DNA from 2 places in the Streptomyces malaysiensis subsp. malaysiensis genome. Region 1 is predicted to be linked to the other one. Evidence: riboswitches for the same ligand, from Rfam matches in the RefSeq annotation. Region 1 holds a riboswitch; the other holds the start of a gene.

What was found. Region 1 has a riboswitch for glycine ahead of gcvP (aminomethyl-transferring glycine dehydrogenase). Riboswitches for the same ligand answer to the same signal wherever they lie in the genome.
Region 2: linked by a shared signal. The riboswitch ahead of gcvT (glycine cleavage system aminomethyltransferase GcvT) and the one ahead of gcvP (aminomethyl-transferring glycine dehydrogenase) in region 1 are both predicted to bind glycine.

What each region holds. Positions count from the first base shown of each region.
Region 1 is NZ_JBEZNG010000049.1:34,526-40,716, reverse strand. Features, by position in the region: gene AB0E24_RS44480 (MerR family transcriptional regulator) at 1-98, shown strand, start outside; gene AB0E24_RS44475 (DNA polymerase IV) at 247-1,809, shown strand; gene AB0E24_RS44470 (PRC-barrel domain-containing protein) at 1,785-2,102, opposite strand; glycine riboswitch at 2,238-2,335, shown strand; glycine riboswitch at 2,337-2,461, shown strand; gene gcvP (aminomethyl-transferring glycine dehydrogenase) at 2,527-5,442, shown strand; gene AB0E24_RS44460 (DUF5999 family protein) at 5,567-5,773, opposite strand; gene AB0E24_RS44455 (hypothetical protein) at 6,039-6,191, opposite strand, start outside.
Region 2 is NZ_JBEZNG010000001.1:134,496-140,686, forward strand. Features, by position in the region: gene AB0E24_RS00585 (enhanced serine sensitivity protein SseB C-terminal domain-containing protein) at 1-734, opposite strand, end outside; gene AB0E24_RS00590 (enhanced serine sensitivity protein SseB) at 846-1,652, opposite strand; gene AB0E24_RS00595 (AAA family ATPase) at 1,929-2,627, opposite strand; glycine riboswitch at 2,796-2,907, shown strand; gene gcvT (glycine cleavage system aminomethyltransferase GcvT) at 3,079-4,206, shown strand; gene gcvH (glycine cleavage system protein GcvH) at 4,379-4,759, shown strand; gene glyA (serine hydroxymethyltransferase) at 4,785-6,050, shown strand.

The DNA.
Region 1 (6,191 bases):
TCTCCCAGCTGCACGGCGAGCGGGTGGACACCGGTGAGACGCTGATCCGGCCCAACCCCGCCGATGAGCTCGCGGCGCGCCGCAACCGGGCCGGTTGAGCAGTCCGTTCGGCCTTCCGCTTCGTCCCCTCGCCGCGCCCCTCGCGTTCTCGCCCAGCACCCCTAAGAGGCGCCGATCGGCGCCTCCGGGCCCCGTCCCCGGCCCTCGGGCCGCCCATTGTCGGTGGTGTGCGGCAGCATCGGAGATGTGAGGGGTGCGCCGACGATTCTCCATCTGGACATGGACGCCTTCTACGCCTCGGCGGAGCAGGCGGCCAAGCCCAGCCTGCGCGGTAAGCCGGTGATCGTGGGGGGCCTGGGGCCGCGTGGCGTGGTCGCCACGGCCTCCTACGAGGCCCGGGTGTTCGGGGTGCACTCGGCCATGGCGATGGCCCAGGCCCGCCGCCTGTGTCCGAACGCGGCGTTCCTCATCCCGCGCTTCTCCCTCTACCGCAAGGTGAGCGACTCGGTCATGCGCCTGCTGCACACGCTGTCGCCCCTGGTGGAGCCGCTGAGCCTGGACGAGGCGTTCGTCGATCTGGAGGCGGGCGGCACCGAGGCCACCGTGGAGGCGGCGCGCGCCGTGGGGGAGCGGCTGCGGACCGACATCAGGGCGGTCACCGGGCTGACCGGATCCGTGGGGCTCGCCGGGTCCAAGATGCTCGCCAAGATCGGCTCGGAGCAGGCCAAGCCGGACGGTCTGGTGATCATCGAGCCCGGGACGGAGCGCGATCTGCTCGGCCCCATGTCGGTCCGTACGCTCCCGGGCGTGGGTCCCGCCACGGCGGAGACGCTGCGCCGGGCCGGGATCCACACCGTGGCCGAGACCCGGGAGGCGGGCGAGGCCGAGCTGGTGCGGCTGCTGGGCCGGGCCCACGGCACCTCGCTGTTCCTGATGGCCGAGGGCCGGGACGAGCGGCCCGTCGTCGCCGAGCGGGACGCCAAGTCCATCTCGGCCGAGGACACCTTCGACGTCGACGTCACCGATCGCACCCGGGTGCAGCTGGAGATCGCGCGGCTCGCCGACCGCTGTGTGCGGCGGCTGCGCGAGGCGGGCCGCTCGGGGCGGACGGTCGTGATCAAGGTGCGGCGGTACGACTTCTCCACGCTCACCCGTTCGGAGACCCTGCGCGGGCCGACCGACGATCCGGGGGTGGTGCGGGAGGCCGCGGCGCGGCTGATCGACAGCGTGGACACCACGGCGGGTGTGCGGCTGCTGGGCGTCGGCGTCAGCGGTCTGGCGGACTACACCCAGGAGGATCTCTTCGCCCAGGCAGCCCAGGCAGCCCAGGCAGCCCAAGCCGCTCACGAGGCCCTGGAGGGCGCGGGGCACCCGCCGGGCCCCGAGAGACCGGAGGCCGTGGGAGAGCGCGCGGAAGAGGCGTCTGAGGGCGCTGGGAAGCCACGGCACTGGCTGCCGGGCACCGATGTGCGGCATACCGAGTACGGGGCGGGCTGGGTGCAGGGCAGTGGGGTGGGCCGGGTGACCGTGCGCTTCGAGGAGCCGTGGTCGCGGCCGGGGCGGGTACGGACGTTCGCCGTGGACGACCCGGCGCTTGAACCGTCCGAACCGCTGCCGTTGCTGCGGCCGGACGCGGGGCCGGGCCCGGCGCCCCAGGGGGAGGCCGCGGACCCGAGCCCGGACGGGACCGCGGATCCCGCGGAGGGCATGGGCCAAGGCCCGCGGGAGGCCGAAGGCCCGGACGGGTCGGCGGGTGCCGGTGGTGGGCCCGGTCAGGGGCCGGGTCAGCCGGTGACGTCCAGGCCGTAGTGGTGGTAGAGCTGGAGTTCCTGCTCGGGGGAGAGGTGGCGCCCGACGCCGAAGTCCGGGGCGTCCTTGATCAGCGCCCGTTCGTACGGCACCCGCAGGGTGTCGCCGACCACCTCGCTCGGTTCGAGCGGTACGAAGACGTCCCGGCTGAACAGCCCGGTGCGTACCGCCGCCCATTCGGGCTCGCCGGTCGCGTCGTCGAGATAGACCTCGTCCACGGTGCCGATCTTGGCGCCCTCGCGGTCGAATGCCTTGCGGCCGATCAGGGTCCGCGGGTCGATATCGGTCTGCACGGTCTCTCCCACAGGTGGCAAGCAGGTGGCAAGTGGCCATTGATACCTACAAAAAGCCACATCGCCGCGCTCGGCCACTCGAACACCGGCGGCCGTCCCCCGCGGCAGAACCGCTGATACGCTGACTGTGACTGTGAACCCCGTGCGGGAGAGTCCTCCGCCGACGCTGTCGGAGGCGCCGAAGGAGCAAACCCTCCCCGGAATCTCTCAGGCACACGTACCGTGCGGGTGAGGTCACTCTGGAAAGCAGGGTGGGCCACGGGCGAGCAGAGCTCCGGGACCCCTCCTCACCGACGGTGAAAACCGGTCAGGCGGTATGTGGGCCGGTGAAGCTCTCAGGTTGAGATGACAGAGGGGGAGGCCGTCCGGGCACCCGCGCCGTGGTGCCCCTCGTCGGTCGTTACAGACCAGGAGGCCCCCGCAGATGACCGCCCATCGCATCGCACTCTCCGACTTGGAACGCGGTACTCCGTTCGAGCAGCGCCATATCGGCCCGGACGGCGAGGCTCAGGCCAAGATGCTTGCCCAGGTCGGCTTCGGCTCGCTGGACGAGCTCACCGAGGCCGCCGTACCGGACGTCATCAAGAGCACCGAGGCGCTGAACGCCCTGCCTCCGGCCCGCAGCGAACCGGAGGTCCTCGCCGAGCTGCGCGGACTCGCCGACCGCAACCAGGTGCTGCCGTCGATGATCGGCCTCGGCTACTACGGCACCCACACCCCGCCGGTGATCCTGCGCAATGTGCTGGAGAACCCCGCCTGGTACACCGCCTACACGCCCTACCAGCCGGAGATCTCCCAGGGCCGGCTCGAGGCGCTGCTCAACTTCCAAACCGTCGTCGCCGATCTGACCGGGCTGCCCACGGCCGGTTCCTCGCTGCTGGACGAGGCCACCGCGGCCGCCGAGGCGATGGCACTGTCGCGGCGTGTCGGCAAGGTCAAGGAGGGTGTCTTCCTGGTCGACGCCGACTGTCTGCCGCAGACCGTCGCGGTCATCAGGACCCGCGCCGAGCCGACCGGTGTCGAGGTCGTCGTCGCCGACTTGGCCGAGGGCATTCCGGAGGAGATCGCCGAGCGCGGGATCTTCGGTGTGCTGGTGCAGTACCCGGGCGCCTCCGGCGCGGTGCGCGATCCGCGCCCGGTCATCGAGCGCGCCCATGAGCTCGGCGCCGTCGTCACCGTCGCCGCCGATCTGCTCGCGCTCACCCTGCTCGCCTCGCCCGGTGAGCTGGGCGCGGACATCGCGGTGGGCAGCAGCCAGCGGTTCGGCGTCCCGATGGGCTTCGGCGGACCGCACGCCGGTTTCATGTCGGTGCGCGACGCCTACGCGCGCAACCTGCCCGGCCGGCTGGTCGGGGTCTCCGTGGACGCCGACGGCGACAAGGCGTACCGGCTGGCGTTGCAGACCCGTGAGCAGCACATCCGCCGGGAGAAGGCCACCAGCAACATCTGCACCGCTCAGGTGCTGCTGGCCGTGATGGCCGGGATGTACGCCGTCTACCACGGCCCGGACGGGCTCGCGGGGATCGCCCGCCGCACCCACCGCTACGCCTCCGTGCTCGCCGAGGGGCTGCGGGCCGGCGGTGTCGAGGTGGTGCACGGCGCGTTCTTCGACACCCTCACCGCGCGGGTGCCGGGCCGGGCCGCCGAGGTCGTGGCCGCGGCCCGCGAGGCCGGGGTCAACCTTCGGCACACCGACGCCGACCATGTGGGCATCGCCTGCGACGAGACCACCGGCCGTGCGCAGCTGGCCGCCGTATGGTCCGCCTTCGGGGTGGACGGCGGGAACGGCGACGCGGCCGGGATCCCCGGCATCGACGAGCTGGACGCCTCGGCGCCGGACGCGCTGCCCGCGGACCTGCTGCGCCACGACGGCTATCTGGCCCACCCGGTCTTCCACCAGCACCGCTCCGAGACCGCGATGCTGCGCTATCTGCGCCGCCTGGCGGACCGGGACTACGCCCTGGACCGGGGCATGATCCCGCTCGGCTCCTGCACCATGAAGCTCAACGCGACCACCGAGATGGAGCCGGTCACCTGGCCGGAGTTCGGCGCGCTGCACCCCTTCGCACCGGCCGAGCAGGCCCAGGGCTATCTGACCCTGATCCGTGAGCTGGAGGAGCGGCTGGCCGAGGTCACCGGCTATGACAAGGTCTCGCTCCAGCCGAACGCCGGCTCCCAGGGCGAACTCGCCGGTCTGCTGGCGGTGCGCGCCTACCACCGGGCCAACGGGGACACCCGACGCACCGTCTGCCTGATCCCGTCCTCCGCGCACGGCACCAACGCCGCCAGCGCCGTGATGGCCGGGATGAAGGTCGTCGTGGTCAAGACCGGTGAGGACGGCGAGATCGACACCGGCGATCTGCGCGCCAAGATCGAGAAGCATGGTGCGGAACTGGCCGTGCTGATGGTCACCTACCCCTCCACCCACGGTGTGTTCGAGGAGCACATCACCGAGATCTGCGCGGCCGTGCACGACGCGGGCGGCCAGGTCTACGTGGACGGCGCCAATCTCAACGCGCTGGTCGGGCTCGCCGAACCCGGCCGGTTCGGCGGCGATGTCTCGCATCTGAACCTGCACAAGACCTTCTGCATCCCGCACGGCGGTGGCGGCCCCGGCGTCGGCCCGGTCGCGGTGCGCGAGCATCTGGCGCCCTTCCTCCCCAACCATCCGCTCCAGCCCGCCGCGGGCCCGGCCACCGGCGTCGGGCCGGTCTCGGCCGCCCCCTGGGGCTCCGCGGGGATCCTGCCGATCTCCTGGGCGTACATCCGGCTGATGGGCGCCGAGGGGCTGCGCCGCGCGACCCAGGTCGCGGTGCTCGGCGCCAATTACATCGCCAAGCGTCTCGAACCGCACTACCCCGTGCTCTACACCGGCCCCGGCGGGCTGGTGGCCCATGAGTGCATCGTGGATCTGCGGCCGCTGACGAAGGCCACCGGGGTGAGCGTCGACGATGTGGCCAAGCGCCTGATCGACTACGGCTTCCACGCGCCGACGATGTCGTTCCCGGTCGCCGGGACGTTGATGATCGAGCCGACCGAGAGCGAGGACCTGGCGGAGCTGGACCGGTTCTGCCAGGCGATGATCGCCATCCGGGCCGAGATCGAGAAGGTCGGCTCGGGCGAGTGGGCCAAGGAGGACAATCCGCTCCGGAACGCCCCGCATACGGCGGCGTCGCTGACCGGGGAGTGGGACCACTCGTACTCCCGGGAGGAAGCGGTCTTCCCGGCCGGGGTCTCGGCGGCCGACAAGTACTGGCCGCCGGTGCGGCGGATCGACGGAGCCTACGGGGACCGCAACCTCGTCTGCTCCTGCCCGCCGCTGGAGTCCTACGAGGGCTGAGCCTGAGGCGTTCCGCCCGTTGACGCGTCAATGGGGCCGGTGCGGCGGATGCGCCGGGCCGGCCCCTGCGGTGTACATGCCGTCGCTGGCGGTGTCGGACGGCGGTGACGATGTGCTCGCGGTGTCAGGCCGCGGTGACGATGTGCTCGGAACCCAGCGGTCGGCACGGTGCGATGACACGCCCGTCCGGCAGCAGCTCACCGGTGTCCTCGAAGAGCAGGACGCCGTTGCACAGCAGGCTCCAGCCCTGCTCGGGGTGGTGCGCCACCAGATGGGCGGCATCCCGGTCGGCGGAGTCGGCTGATGGGCAAGGCGGTTGATGCTGGCACATGACAGGGTTCTTTCGCTGCGGAGTGGTGAAGGTCCTGCGGCTCGCTGCGGCGTTCATGGCCGCCCCCCGTGGTTGAGTCGGTCGATTTCTCCAGTGTTGCCCTACGGCCTGGGATCCGCAGGGATTTCGCGGTACCGGTCTCGCTAGATAATGACGCATCACCCGTCCGGACGGTTCATCGCCGCCGGACTGTTACGAGGATGCCGCGCGGAGCGCCCCGTGACCCGGCGGTCACAGGGCGCTCGCGGCCTGATGAAGGCCCAGGTCAGGCAGGTGAGCCAAGCAAAGGTGCCCGGGTCAGCCGGTGCGTCAGAACGGGCAGCAGATCGGTTGCCTGATGCGCCCGGTGGGCCGCGATACCGGGTGGTGCCGGGGCGAGCGGCACCAACAGGTCCCCCGCGCCCAGGCCGCCTTCGGC
Region 2 (6,191 bases), on a different contig from region 1:
CCATAGGCATCGCGGTCGAAGAAGGGGCGGGCATTGGCCCGCATCCACATGGCGACGGGGTCGTACTCGTCGGAGAGCGCGACCGTGGAGACCGGCAGCCCGTCCGGCACGGCGGTGATCGACTGCTCCATCATCACCCGCACCGACTGCACCGCCGCCGCCCCGGTGTCGTACAGATCCAGGCCGATCGCCAGATACGGGGCGCCCAGCGCGGGCTGCACCCAGGCGCGGCGCAGCGACCGCACCGCGGCGGTGCGATGCGCGTTCTGCCCCAACAGCGCGTAGAACTGGGGCAGGTCGATGCTGGGGTCGCTCAGCCGCAGCGGCCCGGCGGGCAGCCGGTCGAGACCGCCCGCGATCCGGCGCAGATCCGGCCAGGGGATGCCCACTCCGCCGCCGGGGGCGTGCGGATTGAGCCAGAGGCCATAGCGATCGCGGTAGAGGGAGTCGGCGATGAGGCGCCCGTCGACCACCTCATGCGCACGGTTCCAGCCACTGGCGGCCAGCTCCTGGGCGGAGGTCACGCACGGGGCGTAACCGAGGCCGTCCACATCCATGTTCCCGTACTGGGCATCGGGCGAGCCGGGCGCACCGTGCCACAGCAACATCCAGACCTGGCCCTCGCCGATGGCGCGGAGCAGCGCCTCATAGGCGTCGTACCGGCCGGGAGCGACCTGCTGCAACGCTCGCTCGACCTGGCCGGCCACCGCCCCCCAATCCGCGCCCGCGCTCACCTGGGTCCGCCCCTTCTCTCGGCCTTGCCCGCACCTCCCCGGGGCGCGTGCCCGCGCCCCGCCTGGTCATCAAACCAGCTTACGGGCCCCGGCAGCGGACCCTGGGGCGCGTCAGAGGTCACGGTCGTAGAACGGCCGTACGCGCGACACCATCCAGTCGGCCACCGGATCCCCCTGCGCCACGTCCAGCAGCACCAGCTGAACCTTCCACGGCACCGGCACCGAGCCGAGGGCCCGGCCCAGCGCGTCCACCGCGAGCGCCTGCCCCTCCGGGCCCGGGGCGTCGACCTGCACCCCGACGAAGAGCGCCGGCTCGCCGCCCTCGACGCTGGCCAGGGCGCGCCGGGCGGTCCGCACCCCGGTGTCCTTGGCGAACTCGATCCCGGCGGCGGCCAGGAAGTCCACCGGCTCGTCCTGCCAGTCCGGTTCGAAGAGCCGCACCCGGCCACCGGGCGCCAGGCCGTCGAGCTCGGTGCGCCCGGCGCGGCACAGCTCCCGGACCGCGGGCGGCGGCAGCGGTACGACCACCGCGCCCCCGGGGTTCACCGCGATGCCGAGCTGGGGCGGCAGCCCGCGGGCGAACTCCACGGCCGGGGCGACGGTGAAGGACATATGGGAGCCGACGAGCTGGAGGAACTGCTGCTCGGAGCTGAACACCGGGACATACGCGCCGCCCTCGATCTCCATCGTGGGCAGATCGAGGCTCGGGCTGTCCGGGCCCCCGCCGTTGGGCAGCGGCACCCAGATATGGCTGCGGGAGAGCGTCTCGACGATGCGCGCCCCGGCTCCGGGGACGTCGATCGAGGCGGCCATCACCTCTTCGAGCTCATTGCCGGGAAACGCCGGATGCGCGGCATACGCACCGCCGGGGAATCCTCCGTGATCCGGGGCCATACCGTACTGCTCCGGGAAGCTCATCTTCGTCCAACCGCCATCTCGTCCGACCTGCCCAAAGCACCCTAACGGCTGGATGGCCCAGGGCCAGCGGGGCGACGGCATCTCCACAGCACTTCCCCACCTCGCCCGGCCGGGCCGCCGTGACGGCGAGTGACGCCCCGTGGCCGATTTCCGGCCACGGGGCGTCTGACGCTCCCTCACCTCACCGGGGAGCCGCCCGGCGAGCCGCCCGGGGTCCGCTCGGGCTCCCCCGGGGTCCGCCTGGGAGACCGGCCCCACTCGCCCCGGGGCCGGGGCTCATTCGAAGGAGATGCAGCGCAGCGCGCTCGCGGTCGACCGGTCCAGCAGCACCGCGGAGGCGCACCCCTCCGGCGGCCGCCCCTCCTCGATCCCGGTGATCAGCCCCCGCATGGCGCGCAGATGGCGGCCGAAGGCATAGCCGGAGACCCCGCGGCCGCGGGCGGCCTGGCCCTCCAGGGCCACCGCGCCGTCCACGTCCAGCAGCACCATATGGAGGCTGCGGCCCCGGCGCCGTACGTCCCGGGCCAGCCAGCGGCGGACCCATGGCAGCGCACCGCAGTCGTGGACCACGACGCTCACGTTCGAGCGCAGCGCCCGGCGCAGCCCGGCGTAGTGGGTGTACCGGACCAGCGGGCGGTAGAGCGCGTACGGCAGCCAGCCGGGCAGCCGGCGCTCCCACGCCTCGCGGGTGTTCTGCGAGTCCACCCTGATGACGACCGAGCCCGTCTCGTCCAGGAGCGGCACGGTCCGGTTGATCAGCGTGCTCTTGCCACTGCCCGGCAGCCCGGAGGCGACCAGCACGTCCCCCGCCGGAAAGCGGAGCTCCCGCGTGCCCGCGCCGCCGTCCCGCGCCTCGTCGCGCAGATCGTGCACCGGGGCTCTTCGGCCGGGGCGCGCCGTCGACCCGGAGGGGGTGCGGCCACGCCGCGCCGGCAGGAGCCTCCGTGTTGTCGCGTGCGTTTCCTGCCCATGCACCGTGATCGTCCTCCCAGGTCGGTCAACGCTGCTCGTACCCGCAGAGTGTCAAGAAAAGGTAATGTCCATCAAGGCTGCCTCCGCCGGGCGCCCTCAGCCCGCTCGGTTCGGGGCTTCCCTTCTCGGCCATACATGCGATGATGTGGCCGCAACTCCATACCGGCCGTTTGAATCCGCGCGGGAGAGTCCTTGGTCACCGGCATCCATGCCGGGCGTCCAGGGCGCCGAAGGAGCAAGCCCTCCCTTGAATCTCTCAGGCCCCTGATACCGCGCGGACGAGGCAGATCTGAAAAGCGGGCCGCGCGGGCGCGGCTCCACCCAAGGTGCAAGCCGGGCCCCTTACGGGCGTCACGGCGAACCTCTCAGGTTCCGATGACAGATGGGGAGGACGCACGCGTCCTTGCCGTCCGTCCACGCCGTAGCGCGACCCCGACCTTCTGGAGCCTGAATCGTGACCGACGCCCCGCCCACCCCACGCCGCACCGCGCTGGACGCGCGGCACCGTGCGCTCGGCGCCACCATGACCGACTTCGCCGGCTGGGAGATGCCGCTGCGCTACGGCAGTGAGCGCGATGAGCACACCGCGGTGCGCACCCGCGCCGGGCTCTTCGACCTCTCCCACATGGGTGAGATCTCTCTCATCGGCCCGCAGGCCGGGCAGGCCCTGGACCACGCGCTGGTGGGCCGGCTGTCCGCGCTCGCCGTCGGCCGGGCCCGCTACACCATGATCTGCGACACCGAGGGCGGCATCCTGGACGACCTGATCGTCTACCGCCTCGGCGACGAGGAGTTCCTGGTGGTGGCCAACGCCGCCAACGCCCAGGTGGTGCTGGACGCGCTGACCGAGCGGGCGAGCGGCTTCGAGACGGCCGTGAGGGACGACCGCGACGCGTATGCGCTGATCGCCGTCCAGGGGCCCGAGTCCCCGGGGATCCTGAAGCGCCTGACCGACGCCGACCTGGACGGGCTGAAGTACTACGCCGGGCTGCCCGGCACCGTCGCGGGCGTCCCCGCCATGATCGCCCGCACCGGCTACACGGGCGAGGACGGCTTCGAGCTGTTCCTGGCGCCGGACGACGCCGAGCGGGTCTGGGACGCACTGACCGAGGCCGGGGCGCCGGTGGGCCTGGTGCCCTGCGGGCTGTCCTGCCGGGACACCCTGCGGCTGGAGGCGGGCATGCCGCTGTACGGGCATGAGCTGACCAGCGACACCACCCCCTTCGACGCGGGGCTCGGCCGGGTGGTGAAGCTGGACAAGCCGGGCGACTTCGTCGGCCGCCAGGCCCTGGAGGCCGCGTCCCGCCAGGCGGACACCGTCAGCCCGCGCACCCTGGTCGGCCTGATCGCCGAGGGCCGCCGGGTGCCGCGCGCCGGATACGCGGTGGTGGCCGCCGACGGCTCACGGATCGGCCAGGTCACCTCGGGCGCGCCCTCGCCGACGCTGGGCAAGCCGATCGCGATGGCGTATGTGGACGTGGAGTACGCCAAGCCCGGCACCGAGGGGGTCTCGGTGGACATCCGGGGCACCCGGGAGCCGTACGAGGTCGTGGCGCTCCCCTTCTACCGGCGCGAGCGCTGAGCGGGCCCCGGCCCGTGTCCTCTCGGCGTCCTCCGGCCCACCGCGTCCCATCGACGTCTTCCGGCCCGCCGCGTCCCCTCGGCGCCGTGACCCCATCGGTGTCCCCGGCGTCTCGTCCCACCAGCTAAGACCCGTTTCCCAAACACTCCCCCGTATCCAGGAGAATCGGACCATGAGCAACCCCCAGCAGCTGCGCTACAGCAAGGAGCACGAGTGGCTGTCGGCCGCCGACGAGGACGGCGTGTCGACGATCGGCATCACCGAATTCGCGGCCAACGCGCTCGGCGATGTCGTCTATGTCCAGCTCCCGGACGTCGGCTCTGCCGTCACCGCCGGTGAAACCTGCGGAGAGCTGGAGTCCACCAAGTCGGTCAGCGACCTGTACGCGCCCGTCTCCGGTGAGGTCACCGAGATCAACGAGGACGTGGTGAACGATCCGGCGCTGGTGAATTCCGCCCCCTTCGAGGGCGGCTGGCTGTTCAAGGTGCGGGTGGCGAACGAGCCGGAGGAGCTGCTCTCCGCCGACGAGTACACCGCCTTCGCCGAAAACTGACCCTCCTCTTTCGATCGGGACCTCGATGTCGCTTCTCAACAGCTCCCTGCACGAGCTCGACCCGGACGTCGCCGCTGCTGTCGACGCCGAACTCCACCGCCAGCAGTCCACCCTGGAGATGATCGCCTCGGAGAACTTCGCTCCGGCGGCGGTGATGGAGGCCCAGGGCTCGGTCCTGACCAACAAGTACGCCGAGGGCTACCCCGGCCGCCGCTACTACGGCGGCTGTGAGCATGTCGATGTGGTCGAGCAGATCGCCATCGACCGGGTCAAGGAGCTCTTCGGCGCCGAGGCGGCGAACGTCCAGCCGCATTCGGGCGCACAGGCCAACGCGGCCGCGATGTTCGCCCTGCTCTCCCCCGGCGACACCATCCTGGGGCTGAACCTGGCGCACGGCGGCCATTTGACCCATGGCATGAAGATCAACTTCTCCGGCAAGCTCTACAACGTGGTGCCCTACCACGTGGACGCCGAGACCGGTCTGGTCGACATGGACGAGGTCGAGCGGCTGGCCAAGGAGCACCGCCCCAAGCTGGTGATCGCGGGCTGGTCGGCCTACCCCCGCCAGCTGGACTTCGCGGCCTTCCGCCGGATCGCGGACGAGGTCGGCGCGTATCTGATGGTCGACATGGCCCACTTCGCGGGTCTGGTGGCGGCCGGGCTGCACCCCTCGCCCGTACCGCACGCCCATGTGGTGACCACCACCACGCACAAGACCCTGGGCGGTCCGCGCGGTGGCGTGATCCTCTCCACCGCCGAGCTGGCCAAGAAGATCAACTCGGCGGTCTTCCCCGGTCAGCAGGGCGGCCCGCTGGAGCATGTGATCGCGGCGAAGGCGGTGTCCTTCAAGGTCGCGGCGAGCTCGGCCTTCAAGGAGCGTCAGGAGCGCACCCTGGAGGGCGCGAAGATCCTCGCCGAGCGCCTGACCCAGCCGGATGTGCGCGAGGCGGGCGTCGCCGTGCTCTCCGGCGGCACCGACGTCCATCTGGTCCTGGTCGATCTGCGCGACTCCGAGCTGGACGGGCGGCAGGCCGAGGACCGGCTCCACGAGGTCGGCATCACGGTCAACCGCAACGCGATCCCGAACGATCCGCGGCCCCCGATGGTCACCTCGGGTCTGCGGATCGGCACCCCGGCGCTGGCCACGCGCGGCTTCACCGCGGACGACTTCCGCGAGGTCGCCGACGTGATCGCGCAGACGCTCAAGCCGTCCCACGACGCGGAGGCGCTGAAGGCCCGGGTCACCGCCCTGGCCGACAAGCACCCGCTGTACGCGCACCTGTCCAAGTAACCCGGAGTAACCCCCGACGTGACCCGGACACGGGGGGCGCGCCCGCGCCGGCGCGCCCCCGCCGCACCAGCCCGACACGGCGCATAGGCACGGCGCATACGCACGGCCCGCACGCACGGCCCGCACGCACGGCCCGCACGC